DNA from 4 places in the Pseudoduganella sp. RAF19 genome. Region 1 is predicted to be linked to each of the others. Evidence: predicted binding sites of a transcription regulator. Region 1 holds the regulator's gene; each other region holds the start of a gene.
The links. Region 1 encodes FNR, which switches genes on or off when oxygen is low (the NO sensors DNR and NnrR bind a similar motif). Its sites were predicted from a motif close to TTGATNNNNATCAA; they were not measured.
Positions count from the first base shown of each region.

Region 2: AB4Z19_RS26600 (XrtA system polysaccharide chain length determinant) is a predicted target of FNR. The motif match lies at 1,739-1,752, and genes of this name have one in related genera.
Region 3: AB4Z19_RS03810 (FliM/FliN family flagellar motor switch protein) is a predicted target of FNR. The motif match lies at 1,209-1,222, and genes of this name have one in related genera.
Region 4: ccoN (cytochrome-c oxidase, cbb3-type subunit I) is a predicted target of FNR. The motif match lies at 2,219-2,232, and genes of this name have one in related genera.

Region 1 covers NZ_JBFREF010000002.1:310,902-314,693, forward strand. The annotation lists gene AB4Z19_RS06075 (PAS domain-containing sensor histidine kinase) at 1-1,318, shown strand, start outside; gene AB4Z19_RS06080 (response regulator) at 1,311-1,946, shown strand; gene fnr (fumarate/nitrate reduction transcriptional regulator Fnr) at 2,046-2,780, shown strand; gene AB4Z19_RS06090 (LysR family transcriptional regulator) at 2,781-3,674, opposite strand; gene AB4Z19_RS06095 (PhzF family isomerase) at 3,770-3,792, shown strand, end outside.
Region 2 covers NZ_JBFREF010000011.1:178,764-182,555, forward strand. The annotation lists gene AB4Z19_RS26595 (XrtA-associated tyrosine autokinase) at 1-30, opposite strand, end outside; gene AB4Z19_RS26600 (XrtA system polysaccharide chain length determinant) at 49-1,581, opposite strand; gene AB4Z19_RS26605 (S1 family peptidase) at 1,793-2,563, shown strand; gene AB4Z19_RS26610 (XrtA/PEP-CTERM system exopolysaccharide export protein) at 2,691-3,314, shown strand; gene AB4Z19_RS26615 (hypothetical protein) at 3,522-3,792, shown strand, end outside.
Region 3 covers NZ_JBFREF010000001.1:795,137-798,928, reverse strand. The annotation lists gene AB4Z19_RS03815 (FliM/FliN family flagellar motor switch protein) at 1-250, opposite strand, end outside; gene AB4Z19_RS03810 (FliM/FliN family flagellar motor switch protein) at 256-1,116, opposite strand; gene AB4Z19_RS03805 (flagellar hook-basal body complex protein FliE) at 1,514-1,864, shown strand; gene fliF (flagellar basal-body MS-ring/collar protein FliF) at 1,889-3,658, shown strand; gene AB4Z19_RS03795 (flagellar motor switch protein FliG) at 3,639-3,792, shown strand, end outside.
Region 4 covers NZ_JBFREF010000009.1:210,378-214,169, reverse strand. The annotation lists gene AB4Z19_RS23575 (heavy metal translocating P-type ATPase) at 1-2,075, shown strand, start outside; gene ccoS (cbb3-type cytochrome oxidase assembly protein CcoS) at 2,054-2,197, shown strand; gene ccoN (cytochrome-c oxidase, cbb3-type subunit I) at 2,301-3,716, shown strand; gene ccoO (cytochrome-c oxidase, cbb3-type subunit II) at 3,729-3,792, shown strand, end outside.

The DNA of each region.
Region 1 (3,792 bases):
ACATGGCGCGCTGGCAGGCAAAACGCTGGAAACCCTGATTCCCGAACGCTTCCGCCAGGAGCACACCGGCCTGCGCAGTCACTACATTGGCCATCCGCGTCCGCGCGCAATGGGCGCGGGCATGGAGCTGTTCGCGGTGCGTAAGGACGGCAGCGAATTCATGGTGGAAGTCAGCCTGTCTCCGCTGCAAAGCTCCGACATGCAGCCGGTCGTCATGGCCACCATTTACGACATCAGCGCCCGCAAACAGGCCGAACGCGCCTTGCAGGACAGCGAGCGCCGCATGCGTGCCGTGTTCGAAACGGCGGTTGACGCCATCATCACGATCGATGAGCGCGGCATCATGGAGCGCGTGAACCCAGCGGCGGAGCGCATGTTCGGCTATTCCGAAGCTGAGGTGTGCGGCAAGAATGTGTCCATGTTGATGCCATCGCCGCATCGTGAGCAGCATGATGGCTATCTGGCGCATTATGCGCAGACAGGCGAGAAGCGCGTTATCGGCAAGGGCCGCGAAGTGGAGGGCTTGCGGCGCGATGGCTCGGTGTTCCCAATGGACCTCGCCGTGGCGGAAATGGAAATCGGCGGTCGCCGCATGTTCACAGGCCTGGTGCGCGACATCACCGAGCGCAAACAAGCCGAAGCCCAGGGCAGGGAAATGCAGGCGCGCTTGCGCGAACTCGCTGCGCATCAAGAGAAGATCAAGGAGCACGAGCGCACGCGCATCGCACAGGAGATCCACGACGAGCTGGGCGGTCTGCTCACCGGCATGAAGGCTTATGTCAATGTGCTGATCGAACGTGCGGGCGCGCAGTCCGATCCGCTATTGGGTGAAGTGCAAGGCCTGACGCAGGAGGCCATCGATACGGTGCGGCGCGTGATCACGGACCTGCGCCCCAGCGTGCTCGATCAACTGGGCGTGTGGGCGGCGCTGGAATGGTACGCGGAACAAGTGCAGCAGCGCACAGGCTTGCGCTGCGTATGCGATATCGCACCGGAGCTGTCGGATCTCGCCGTCGATGCGGAGCGCAGCACCATGCTGTTCCGCATCGCGCAGGAAGCGCTGACCAATGTGGTGCGCCATGCGCAAGCGACGGAAGTGCGCGTGTCCGCAGCGCGTGATGGCGGCGCAGTGCTGCTGACGGTGAAAGACAACGGCAAAGGCATCGACAAGACGCGCTTGCTGGATAAGGAATCGTGGGGAATTTTGGGTATGCATGAAAGGACGCGCGGCTTTGGCGGCGAACTGACCATCACCGGGACGCCGGGACAAGGCACGCTGCTGCAATTGCGTCTGCCGCTGGAGGCGCACCATGACTGACAAGATCAGCGTTCTGCTGGTGGACGACCACGCCATCGCACGCAACGGCGTACGCCTGATGCTCGGTACTGCTGCGGACATCAGCGTCGATGGCGAGGCAAGCAATGCGGTGGAGGCCATGGAGCGCGTGGCTGAGCGCAAGTTTGATGTGGCGCTGGTCGACATCAAAATGCCGGGCAAGAATGGACTCGATCTGCTGAAATGCCTGCGCAATGAATACCCGCGCATGGCGGTGCTGATTTTGAGTACCTACTCCGAAGAGATTTACGCAGTGCGCGCGCTGAAGCTCGGCGCGTCGGGCTATCTGACCAAGGACGCGCCGACGTCCACCTTGATTGAAGCGGTGCGCAAGGCGGCGGCGGGTGGCAAGCACGTGAGTCCGGCGCTGCTGGAAAAGCTGGCAAGCCTGGTCGGCGGCGGTGCGACCGGCGATCACGAAAATCTGTCCAACCGTGAGCTGGAGGTGCTGAAGATGATCGCGGCAGGTGAATCCCTGGTGCGCATCGGCGAACTGCTGCACCTGAGCCCCAATACGGTGACGACTTATCGCAGCCGCATTCTTGACAAAATGGGTATGGCGAGCAATGCGGAGCTCACGCGCTACGCTCTGGAACACGGCCTGATTTGAGTTTGTAGGGGAAGCCCTACATGAACTGCATGGGGAGCCCGATATTCTTCCGGGCGGCCAGCGGCGATACTGGCGGTGCCGATTATCTGGAGCCGCAAAATGAAGACCGTCGCGAAGTGCTCGCTGTGCAGTTTTAATAAGCTTTGCCTGCCACAAGGCCTGAATGACAATGATGTGGCCCGTCTGGACCAGATCATTGCCCGACGCCGCCGTGTGCCGCGCGATGAGCGTCTGTATGCCGCCGGCCAGCCTTTCAACAGCCTGTTTGCGGTGCGTTTCGGTCATTTCAAGACTTCGCAGGTCAATCAGCGCGGCGAGCAGCAGATTGGCGGCTTTCACATGGCCGGCGATTTGCTGGGAATGGAAGCCATCGGCGGTGGCATGCATACGGTCGATGCAGTGGCGCTGGAGGACAGTGAAGTCTGCGAGATTCCATTCGCCCGGCTGCAGGAGCTGGTCATGCAGGTGCCAGTGCTGCTGCAGCAGTTCCATCGCACGATGAGCCGCGAGATTCAACGCGAGCAGTCGGTGATGCTGTTCCTGAGCCATATGCGCGCCGAGCAGCGCATGGCGCTTTTCCTCTTGAATCTCTCCGGCCGTTATGCGCAGCGCGGTTTGTCGTCCACCACCTTCCAGCTGCGCATGTCGCGTGAGGACATCGGGGGCTATCTTGGCTTGACCGTGGAAAGCGTGAGCCGTCAGCTGGCGCGTTTGCGCGGCGATGGCCTGATCGCGCTGAATAACCGCGATCTTCAGATTCTTGATCGTCCACGCCTTGAGGCGCTGTCCAGCGGTATGGCAGCCGACGTCATCCCGGTGGCACGGGCAGCCTGATTACCAGCGTACTGCACTAAATTGCACGGCCAGGTGGTCGACGAATAGCCGTGTACGTGCAGGGAGCGCGCGGCCGCTCGGCCATAGCGCGTGAATCGGCACTGGCGGCGGCTCAAATTCCCGCAGAATGATTTCGACGCGGCCTTCGTCCAGCATTTTCCGTATTTGCCAGAAAGGCGCCATGCCGGCGCCGAGTCCGCAGGCGACAGCTTCGTTGGCTGCGGCGGCATCGTTCGCGCTGAATGGGCCTTTTACCTTGATGTGATGAATTTTGCCGCCGATCGTGGCGGGCCATTGCTTGCGGTCTGCGCCTGTGTTGCGCAGGACGCAGGGCAGGGCGGCGAGTTCGTCCGGGTGTGGCGGACGGCCGTGTTGCTGAATCCACGCCGTCGATGCAAAGAACACACGGCGTAGCTGCGCCAGCTTGCGCGCTTTTAATGAAGAATCCGGAAGTTCACCGACGCGGATTGCCAGATCCAGCTTGTCGGCGACCAGGTCGGCATGCCGTTCGCTCAACACTAATTCCACGTCGATTTCAGGCCAGCGCTGCATGAAACTGGCGGCCATTGGCGTGAGCCATGTCGCGCCGAACAGCACAGGCGCTGCCACGCGCAGCTTGCCGCGCGGGTTGTCGCCGTCGCGGCGGGCAGATTCGCGAGCCGCTTCGATGTCGGCCAGCGCGCGCCGAATACGCTCAAGGAAGGCTGCGCCGGCAGGCGTGGCTTGCAGGCGGCGCGTGGTGCGCTGAATCAGCTGTGTACCGATTTCCGCTTCCAGTTCGGCCAGCGAGCGGCTTACCGCTTGCAGCGAACGGCCGGTACGCCTGGCGGCCTCCGTCAGCGAACCGCCGTCCAGGATGGCGATGAATGTCGCATAGTCGTCTAGAGTGCTCATGATTCTCCCGATTTACGAGAGAGTGTATCAATAATCATCAGTATTGTTGCTAGTCATGAGCACAATTATGCTGGGGCTTTGCATAAGGAGATGTCATGCCCCAGCTCTTTCATATCGA
Region 2 (3,792 bases), on a different contig from region 1:
ACGGCCAGCGGCTTTTTCGATAATGCTCACGATAACTCCTTCGGCCGCTCAGGCCTGGCGCAACAAGGTAAAGGTCAGGACACCGCCATATGCGGTAAACACGGCGGCCACGGCCACGCCAAAGGCATACAGGCGGCGCTTGCGCATGACCTTCTGCTGATCGGTCCAGTTCATGCCGACACTACCCAGGATCGCTACACCGGTCACTTCACGCAGCGCATTCTGGCTCAGGAAGGTCGGACGAATCTGGCTCAGCAGCAGCGCAGTACCCAGGCCGGCCAGCAGCGAACCGACAAACACGATGGAGTACAGGCGCACGCGGTTCGGGCCGATCGGCGTCACCGGCGCAGTTGGCGGGTCCACCACGCGGAAGCTCATCATGTCGGTGGCCGAGCTCAGGTCGCCGGATAGCTTGGCCGATTCACGGCGCTGCACCAGCTTCTCGTAGTTTTCCTTGTTGATCGCGTAGTCGCGGTTCAGCTGGGCCAGCTGCGCTTCCACTTCCGGCGCGGCGGTGCTCTGCGAGCGCAGGCGGGCCAGGCGCATCGAGTATTCGCCCACGCGGGCTTTCAGGCTGGCGACGCGCGCTTCTTCCACCGACAGCGCCACATTCATTTGCTGCAGCATCGGGCTGTAGCTGGCGCCAGGATCGGCCGACTTGACCAGCTTTTTCGCTTCTTCCTTCTTGCGCTGCTGCAGCGACTGGATCAGGCGCTTGGCGGCGACGATATCCGGATGTTCTTCGGTGTACTGCATGCGCAGCTGGTCCAGGTTCTTTTCCAGCGCAGCGATGCGGCCGTCGATTTCCGGATTGGCCGCTTCGGCCGGCGCGGCGCCGGTCACCGGCGCCATTTCGTCACCGGAGATCTGGCGCTTGATGGCGTTGCGCGCCTGCTCGGCTTCAGCCAGCTCCAGCTGGGCCGCGCTCAGCTTGTCGCTCAGGTCGGTAAAGCTGGAGCTGTAATCGCCACCCTGGCGCGGCAGTACGCCGAGATTACGGATCTTGAATTCTTTCAGCGAGTTCTCGCCAGCCGCCAGACGTTCTTCATACATCTTGATCTGGTCGTCGATGAACTGCACGGCTTTCTCGGAGTCCTGCTTCTTGCCGCCGAAGGAGCCTTCCACGAAGATGGTCAGCAGGGACTGCACCACATCCTTGCCCAGCTTCGGATTGGCGTTGTTGTAAGAGATGGTGTAAATGTCGTCGCGCTCGGTGCCCGTCATTTTGATCTGGGACATCAGCTCGTCAACCTGCTTCTCGTGTTCCTTGACCGTGCGCGCCTTGATGTCCAGGTCGACCATGCGCAGCACGCGCTCGACGTTCGGACGGCTGATCAGGGTGCGGCGCATGAACATCACTTGCTGGTCGACGTTAGGCATGGTGGTCATGCCCGACATCAGCGGTTTCAGGATGCTTTGCGTGTCGACGTACACACGGGCCGAAGCCTGGTAGTCATTGGGTAACTGATAGACCACGATCCAGCCGATGATCGCGACAACCCATGTAATGATCACTGCATACCAGCGATATTTTCCGATTGCTTTTAGGAACGTTAAAAGCAGGGCCAACAGTTCAGTCATCTTTCACCACCCCTTCACGCAAGCGCCGGCGAAACTCTCGCCGAACCCGCTTCTAATATTGCTTAAATTACATCTTCTCACTATCATACAGCAGAAATACCTAGGTGTAGCAGTTAATTTATTGCCGTTGCGCCTCGCTGACACGAAGTAATCTAAATTGATTTCCAGCAAGCACTATAAATGTCAGGAAAAACCCACAAGGACCCATTTCATGAACCTTTTTCGCCGCTTACTGTTGGTTGCTTGCGTCACCTTGCCTTTTGCAAGTAACGGCGCAGAACTGTCGCGCACGATCACGGCCGTCAAGCCCTCGGTCGTTGGCATCGGCACCATGCTGCGCACCCGCAGCCCGGCCATTGCTTTTACCGCCACCGGCTTCATCGTCGGCGACGGCCTGAGTGTGATCACCAATGCCCACGCCCTGCCTGAAGAGATGGACACGGACGGCATGGAAACCCTGGGCATCGTGACCGGCACCGGCGACAACCTGCAATTCCGCCCCGCCACCATTGCCGCCATCGACAAGGAACACGACCTGCTGCACCTGCGCCTTAGCGGTACGCCGCTGCCCGCGCTGCAGCTGAGCAGCGAGCGCCTCGAAGAAGGACGCGATCTCGCCTTTACCGGCTACCCGCTGGGCATGATGCTTGGCCTGACCCCCGTCACGCACCGCGCCATGCTGTCGGCCGTCACGCCCATCGTGCTGCCGACGGTCAGCGGACGCAGCCTGCAGGCGCGCGCCATTGCCGAGATCCGGCGCGGCAAGCCCTTCTCGATCTACCAGCTGGACGGCACGGCCTACCCTGGCAACAGTGGCAGCCCGGTGTTCGATCCCGAGAACGGCCACGTGGTCGGCGTCATCAACATGACCCTGCTGAAAGGCCTGAAGGAAAGCGCCATCAGCGCGCCCAGCGGCATCAGCTACGCGATTCCCGTCTCTTACGTGAAGGAACTGTTGCAGCAAGCTGCCCCCAAAAAATAATCGGGTTGCCGTAAAGCCCCGTGGTATAAAATAAGCATGCTAAAAAGAAAATTAATTAAAATTTCCGTGCAGTAACGCAAAAAGGCCCAGGCCGGGAACAAAACAACTGGAGAATGTCGTGAATACTCTGCAAAACAAACTGATCCGAATCCTGGCGGGCTCCGCCCTGCTGCTGGCGGCCCTGGCCATCGGCGGCTGTGCCAGCAACCGCGCCGGTGCGCCGGCCAACGCAGGCCCAACGCCAACCGATGACTACCTGATCGGTCCTGGCGATAGCGTGAATGTGAACGTGTGGCGCAATCCGGAAGTGTCGAACACCGTGCCGGTACGTCCGGATGGCAAGATCACCACCCCGCTGGTCGAAGACCTGCAGGCGGCGGGCAAGACGTCCACCCAGTTGGCACGCGATATCGAGAAAGCGCTGTCGAAGTACATCCAGCAGCCGGTGGTCACCGTGATCGTGACCGGCTTCGTTGGCACGTATGGCGAACAGATCCGCGTGATCGGCCAGGCAGCCAAGCCACAGTCGCTGCCTTATCGCAGCGATATGTCTCTGATGGATGTACTGATTGCCGTCGGCGGTGTTACTGAGTTCGCAGCAGGTAACAAGGCTTCGATCATCCGCAATGTGGACGGCAAACAGCAGCAGTTTACCGTACGCCTGAACGATCTGATCAAGGATGGCGACATTTCTGCCAACGTTCCGATGCGTCCAGGCGACATCCTGGTAATTCCGGAAAGCTTCTTCTAAGTAACTCGCGGTATGATGGGTGTCGGGAATTCTTACATTCCCGACTCAGCTAGCGGTGGAGGAGCTGGACAGTGTGGTCCATTGCCTCCCAAGTCCTTGATTTTCAATAGAAAGCATAAGCGTCGGGGCGTTTGGAACGGAAATTGCTTAACTTGTAAGCAAAAATGAGGGAAGTCCGGCTTCCCGCCTACGACTAAGGATAACGACGTGGCCAACCAACAACAGCCTGGGGACGACACCCAACTGTCGCCGAAGGGTGCAGCCCGCCGCCGCTTTACGCGCGCCGGAGCGGCAACCGGCGTCATGCTCACCCTGCACAGCCATTCCGCCATGGCGACTGGCACGGCAGCAGTTTGCACCACCGCGTCCGGGTTCATGTCCGGCGCTCTGCGCAGCACCCACAGCACGCAAGCTGTCACTTGCAGCGGCGTCAGCCCTGGCTATTGGAAGAATGCCCAGACGTGGCCACGCCCTTGCG
Region 3 (3,792 bases), on a different contig from region 1:
CGGCCAGCACGTCCAGCTCGACCACGCTGTCCGGACCGATCTGCATCAGCTCTTCCAGCGACAGGCGGGCCGAACCCACTTCCAGCGTCAGCTGGACCGGAATCTTGCGCATCATGGCCGGCAAATCGCGGCGCGGGGCGCGCGCGGCGGGCATGTCGGGCAACTCATTGTTCACCTGATTATCGATGATCAATTCTTCCGCCATGTCCTCCATCAGCCCGTCATTGGTGCCGTTGGGATTCACATTCATCATATTCATTCGATATCTTCAAAAGAGGTTAAGCAGAGTTTGCCCTTGTGCTCGGTAACCGCAGCTGTAAACAGGCGGGAATCTTCGAGCAATACGTCTGCTCTGTGCAAGCTGATCGGAATGACATCGCCGACCCGCAGGTCGAACAGCATGCCCAAGGTCACTTCCTTGCTGACCAGCCGGCCATTCAGGCCGACCTGGAGCCGCGCCGCCAGCGGACCCAGGTTTTTCGTACTCTTCCGGCCCGTGTCGCGCTCGGGCAGCAGGCCGCGCAGCACGTCCGACATCAGATTCTTATCGAGGGCAAACCAGCACTTGCCCTGCATTTCACCATCGCCCAGTGTCACAGTGATGACCCAGGTGCCTCTCGGCGGATGGCTGCCGGCTGCAGGCTTGATGTCATTCTCATCATCGCGCGTGCCGGCGGCCGGCAGGTTGCTTTCAATCCGGGCAGCCAGCGTGCTGGCCAGCTGTTGCCCGAGCGCCACAGCAAGACGTTCTTCTGTTGCTGTAACGCGTGTGTTTTCGTCGACAACAGCGACGGCATTGTCGGCCGTTTTGGCACTGCGGCCATAGCGGAAGTTCAACACGCGCAGCAATACCTTGCGTTCCAACGAGAAGGCAATGGTGCCTGCCGGCGCAGCAAAATTCAGCCAGCGCGTACGTGGTTCAGTGCCATCCAGGCGGCTGAAACCCACTTCTTCCACCTGAAAACTGCCCCAATAGCGGCGATTGACGTTCAGGCGCATGGCCTGGGTCAAATCTTCCCGCAGTTGCGCTGCAAAAACAGGCAAACGGTGCACCGGGCGGCCCAGCAAGGATGGGTCAAGAACTTCGTGTCGCACTGTGGTCTTGGTGATCGTCATTTGGATGGTTATCCTTCTGCACTACATCGTATCGCAATCTCTCGCCATGCAGGAGGATCTTGGAGTCGTAGGATAACCGAATTTCTTTCATATTGCCACGGATCAATACAACGTCTTCGCAAAAAGCCTTTACAGGAAAGTTGCTAGCGGGTAAGCTAATTCGGATTTCGCGAGTGCAGCATATTTCATGATAAAAGCGCTTACTACATGATTTATAAGCACTTTTTACTTTACTGCCAATGAATTTCCTCGCAATAACATTGTGAAATTATCAATTAGCATAGTAACCGGAAGTTTGCTGTGAATTTAACACTTCACCCGCCCCGGGCCCGCTGCAATGCAGGCAACAAACTTGAAGTCATGATATTGACGTGCATCACGAAATTGGAGCTAACAGATGGCAACTGAATTCACCGGTCTGATCAAAGCGGACCTCGCCTCTCTGACCAATGCCGCTTCCGACCTGGCACAACAGGCCGGCGCAATTGCCCCTGCTGCGAACTTTGGCAACGCTAACGCAGCGCAGCAATTTTCCTTCGCCCAATCCATGAAAGACGCCGTTGACGGCGTCAATGCAGCCGACGTGGCTGCCGGCCAGAAGATGGCTGACGTGGATGCCGGCCGCAGCGACGACCTGGTAGGCGCCATGCTGGCCAGCCAGGAATCCAGCCTCTCCTTCTCGATGCTGATGCAGGTTCGTAACAAAGTGATGGGCGCGGTCGACGAGCTCATCAAGCTCCCGCTCTAAGCCAGCTGAACGAAAGTCTCTGACGTGATCAACACCCTCAAGTCCGCCTTCGGGCGCTGGCGTTCCGGCGCCACCGCGGTCCCGGCCGTGTCGCCGGCCGTGATGAAGAATCTGTATCCCATCGTGCTGCTGGCCATCGGCCTGACGGCACTGACCCTGATGTTCCTGTGGAAGGACCAGAGCAACTACAAGCCCGTGTTCGGCGCCCGCGAAAAAGTGGCCGTGACCGACATGATGACCGTGCTCGACGGCGAACACATTTCCTACCGCCTGCATCCGGAGACCGGCCAGGTGCTGGTGCCTTCGTCCCAGCTGGGCAAGGTGCGCATGCTGCTGGCCGCCAAAGGCGTGACCGCGCAGCTGCCGGCCGGCCTGGAGCTGATGGACAAGAATGACCCGCTGGGCGTGTCGCAATTCGTGCAGGACGTGCGTTTCCGCCGCGGCCTGGAAGGCGAACTGGCGCAGTCCATCATGACCCTGGACTCGATCGCGCATGCCCGCGTGCATCTATCGATCGCCAAGTCCACTTCCTTCGTATCGTCTGATGGCGAAAAGTCTTCCGCTTCCGTAGTTATCGCTACCAAGCCTGGCCACACGCTGGCGCCTGAGCACATTGCCGCCATCGTCAACATGGTGGCAGGCAGCGTCGCCTCGCTAAGCCCGGCGCGCGTGAGCCTGGTCGACCAGGCCGGCAATCTGCTGTCCTCGCACGTGGACCTGGCCGATGGCTTTGATGCCAACGCCACCACCAACGAGAACGCCAAGCGCTACCAGGACGAGATCCGCACCAACATCAAGGGCCTGCTGGGTCCGATCGTTGGCGAAGACAATTTCAAGATCAGCGTGACCGCTGCTGTCGACAACGACAAGGTCGAAGAAACCGTTGAGAAATATGGCGCCGATCCGAAAGTGACCAGCGAAGCGATGCGCGAAGAACAGGACCGTAACCGCATCGCCATGGGCGTGCCGGGCACGCTGTCCAACCGCCCTCCTCCAGCCAACGCCAACACCAATGCCGGCGCAACCGGCGCCGATGCTAACGCCAATGCCCCGGAAGGCACCGCGCGCAAGAACGCCACCACCCGCCAGTACGCGTATGACCGCAGCATCACCCAGACCAAGCGCGCCCGCGGCCGCCTGGAGCGCCAGAGCGTGGCCGTGGTGCTGGCGCAGGCCGCCGCCTTCAATCCGAAGCTCGGCTGGCAAGCTGCCGAACTGGCCAATGTCGACAAGGTACTGCGCAATGGCCTGGGCATCAATGCCGAGCGCGGCGACACCCTGGTCGTGAGCGCCATGAATTTCCCGGCCAAACAGGCTGAACTGCCATGGTGGCAGGAACGCGACAACGTCGTCGATTTTTCGAGCTGGCTTAGCTACGCTGTAGCGGCGATCCTCGGCTATCTGCTGCTTCTGCGTCCGCTGATGCGTCTGCTGACTGCCCGCTTCGCGCCGCCGGCGCCACGCAACACAGCCCGTATCGAATCGGCCCTGACGCCGGCAGGCGCCGCAGCCGGCCAGCCAGCGCTGCCAGGCGCCGCGGCTCTGCAGGGCACGCCAGGCGCGGCCGCGGCATTGGCAGCACCGGAAGGCACGGAAGAAGCTGCGCCAGGCGAAACCATGCATGCCGGCGCCAGCCCGGTGGTGCCGCTGCTGGAAAACTACGACCTGCCACCGGCAGGCTCGGCAGTCGATGTGATGGTCGACCACCTGAAGGTACTGGCCGAGAAAGAACCGGAACGCGTGGCCGAAGTCGTCAAACAATGGATGCAGAAAAATGGCAGATCTCAACAATAACCTCGAGAACCTGGACGTCGATCACAGCCTGAGCCCGGTCGAACAGGCCGCGATCGTGCTGCTGTCGATTGGTGAAGAAGGCGCCGCCGCCGTGCTGCGCTGCCTGTCGCGTGAAGAGCTGCTGGAAGTGACCC
Region 4 (3,792 bases), on a different contig from region 1:
GCACGCTGGATGCCGATATGGCGGGCCTGATGCGCTGGGCCAGCCTGCTTCTGACTTTGCCTGCGATCGTCTATTCGGCGCAACCTTTCCTGCGTGGTGCGCTGGCCAGCTTGCGCGCGCGGGTGCTGGGCATGGACGTGCCGGTGGCGCTGGGCATTCTGGCCGCGTTCATCGGCAGTGCGGTGTCGACATTGCGCGGTACGGGCGAGGTGTATTACGACTCGGTCACGATGTTCATTTTCCTGCTGCTGTGCAGCCGCTATCTGGAGCTTTTCGCGCGGCGCAAAGCAGCGGTGGCGCTGGAGCGCATGCAGCACGGCCTGCCCGAATCAGCGTCGCGTCTCGCCGAGTGGCCCGCATCGCGTGAATGCAGCGTGGTGCCTGCCGGCGCACTGGACGCCGGCGATTTCGTGCTCGCCAGGGCAGGCGAGGCGATTCCGGCTGACTGTGTGCTGGTCGAAGGCGCGACCTCAGTCGACTTGGCGTTGCTGACTGGCGAGAGTGCGCCACAGCCTAAGCGCGAGGGCGAGGAAATTCCCGGTGGTGCAGTCAATGCGGGCAATCCTGTCGTGCTACGTGTGCTGCGTCCCGCGCGGGAGAGCACCTTGTCCGGGCTGCTCAAACTGATCGAGCAGGCGGGTAGCGCAAAGCCTGCCATTGCGCAGTGGGCGGATCGCGCGGCTTCCTGGTTCGTGTCAGCGCTGCTGCTGTTTGCGCTGGCGAGTTTTGCGTTCTGGTGGTGGCATGACGCAGCACGCGCGTGGCCGGTGGCGATTGCGGTGCTGGTAGTGTCCTGTCCCTGCGCGCTGTCACTGGCGACGCCTTCCGCGCTGGCTGCGGCCACCGACCGATTGCTGGGCGTGGGGGTGCTGATCGTGCGTCCGCACGTGCTGGAGACACTGCATCGCGCGACCCATGTCGTGTTTGACAAAACCGGGACGCTGACTGAAGGGCGTCCAGCTGTGCAACGCATTGAGCCTGCGCCGGGCGTCAGCGTGGACGACTGCCTGCGCATCGCAATGGCGCTGGAATCCGGCAGCGCCCATCCCATCGCCCGCGCGATCCTCGCTGCCGGCAACGCACGCCGCAACGGCGTGCCACCAGCGACACAGCCAGCCGCAAATAGGGCGGCGACCGGCCAAAGTGCCGCGCATCGCGCCGCGCCGGAGGCTGCACGGGGTACGGTGTCGGCGTCGGCGTCGGCTTCGGCTTCGGCTTCGGCTTCGGCTTCCACGGCCATGATAGTCAGCGGGCTGCGCGAGCTGCCGGGCGAGGGGCTGGAGGCGATCGTCGATGGACGGCGCTACCGCATCGGCAGCGGCAATTTCGTAGCCGCTATTGCCGGCTTGTCCGACGCTGACGGGCTCGCGGGCGCGGCGATGCGGAGCGTGGCGGCGCGCGGCAGCGCCGTGTCCGTCGAAGACGCAAGTGTTGCGGCAAGCATGGCGGGTGATGGACCGGGGAGCGGCACGAGCGTCTGGCTGGCTGCTGAAGGGCGCTGGCTTGCGCGGTTCATTATTGCTGATGCGCTGCGGCCGCAAGCGAAGGACGTGGTCGATGCCTTCCGCGCGCGCGGCAAAAAGGTCATTCTGCTAAGTGGCGACGAGCCCGCGCTGGCAGATGCGGTCGCGCGGCAGCTTTGGCTGCTGCAAGGCCACGGCGGCTACCTGCCGGGGCAGAAGCTCGAATTTGTGCAGGCGCTGCAAGCTAAAGGTGCGGTCGTCGCCATGGTCGGCGATGGCATCAACGACGCGGCAGTGTTGAGCGCGGCTGATGTTTCCTTCGCCATGGGCAGCGGCGCCGCGCTGGCGCAAGCCCATGCCGACTGCGTGCTGCTTAACTCGAACATCGGCCTCCTCGCGCAAACGGCGGACATGGCAACAAAGACAATGCGCGTGATCCGGCAAAACCTCGCCTGGGCTACGCTCTACAACATCATTGCAATCCCGGCAGCGGCCCTGGGAATGCTGAATCCCTGGCTATCCGGCGTGGGCATGGCCGTCAGCTCCGCCATCGTCATCATCAATGCGCTACGCCTGCGCAGGAGCACATCATGGAAGCCCTCTACCTTTTGATTCCCCTCAGCGTGCTGCTGGTCTTCGGCGCGCTGTGGCTATTTTTCGTCGCGTCCGATGACGGCCAGTTCGACGATCTGTCCGGCCCTGCATTGCGCATTCTGCAAGACGACGATGCCTGATCCAAGCCCACTTGGGCAATCTTGATCCAGGTCAAGGAAATTGGCCGCCTCTCTCGCTACCCTTTGACATATCTCATCAAAGTGCTTCCGGGGGAACCTCAAAGTGGATCAATACAACTACAAGATCGTGAAGCAGTTCGCGATCGCAACGGTAGTGTGGGGCATCGTCGGCATGCTGGTTGGCGTGATCATCGCCGCCCAGCTGGCCTGGCCCGAACTCAATCTGGACATACCGTGGCTGACTTATGGCCGCCTGCGTCCGTTGCATACCAATGCCGTGATTTTCGCTTTCGGCATCAGCGGCCTGTTTGCGACGTCCTACTACGTCGTGCAGCGTACCTGCCAGGTGCGCCTGTTCTCGGACAAGCTGGCCGCCTTCACCTTCTGGGGCTGGCAAGCGGTGATCCTGAGCGCGGTCGTGACGCTGCCGATGGGCCTCACCCGCGGCAAGGAATACGCTGAACTGGAATGGCCGATCACCATCCTGATCGCCCTGGTGTGGGTGGCCTACGCCACGGTCTTCTTCGGCACCATCATCAAGCGCAAGGTCAAGCACATCTACGTTGCGAACTGGTTCTTCGGCGGCTACATCCTCGCCGTGACCATCCTGCACGTGGTGAACGGCATGAGCATGCCGGCAACGCTGACCAAGTCCTACTCGATATACAGCGGCGTGCAGGACGCGATGATCCAGTGGTGGTATGGCCACAATGCGGTGGGCTTCATCCTGACCGCAGGCTATCTGGGCATGGTGTACTACTTCATTCCGAAACAGGCCGAACGCCCTGTGTATTCGTACCGCCTGTCGATCGTGCACTTCTGGGCGCTGATCTTCACTTACATGTGGGCCGGCCCGCACCACCTGCACTACACCGCGCTGCCTGACTGGACCCAGTCGCTCGGCATGGTGTTCTCCCTGATCCTGCTGGCGCCGAGCTGGGGCGGCATGATCAACGGCATCATGACCCTGTCCGGCGCATGGCACAAGCTGCGCTCCGACCCGATCCTGAAGTTCATGATCGTTTCGCTGTCCTTCTACGGTATCGCCACCTTCGAAGGGCCAATGATGTCGATCAAAACCATCAACGCGCTGTCGCACTACACCGACTGGGGCATCGCCCACGTGCACGGCGGCGCGCTGGGCTGGGTGGGCTTCATCACCATGGGCTCGATCTACTACCTGATTCCGCGCCTTGCCGGACAGACCAGGATGTACAGCGTGAAGCTGATCGACGTGCACTTCTGGGTCGCCACCATCGGCATCGTGCTGTACATCGCCGCAATGTGGATTGCCGGTGTGATGCAAGGCCTGATGTGGCGCGCAGTGAATCCGGACGGCACCCTGACCTATGCCTTCGTGGAAGGCGTGAAGGCCACTTATCCCTACTACGTGGTGCGTTTCCTGGGCGGCGTGCTGTACCTCTCCGGCATGTGCATCATGGCTTACAACAGCTGGATGACCCTGCGCGGAAACAAGACCGCTACGGCCCGTATCCCTGACATGAGCCTGGCGGCATAAAGGAGCAAGAGCATGAAGTTTTCGCATGAATGGATTGAGAAGAACCCCTGGTTGCTGATCGTGCTGGTCACGCTGG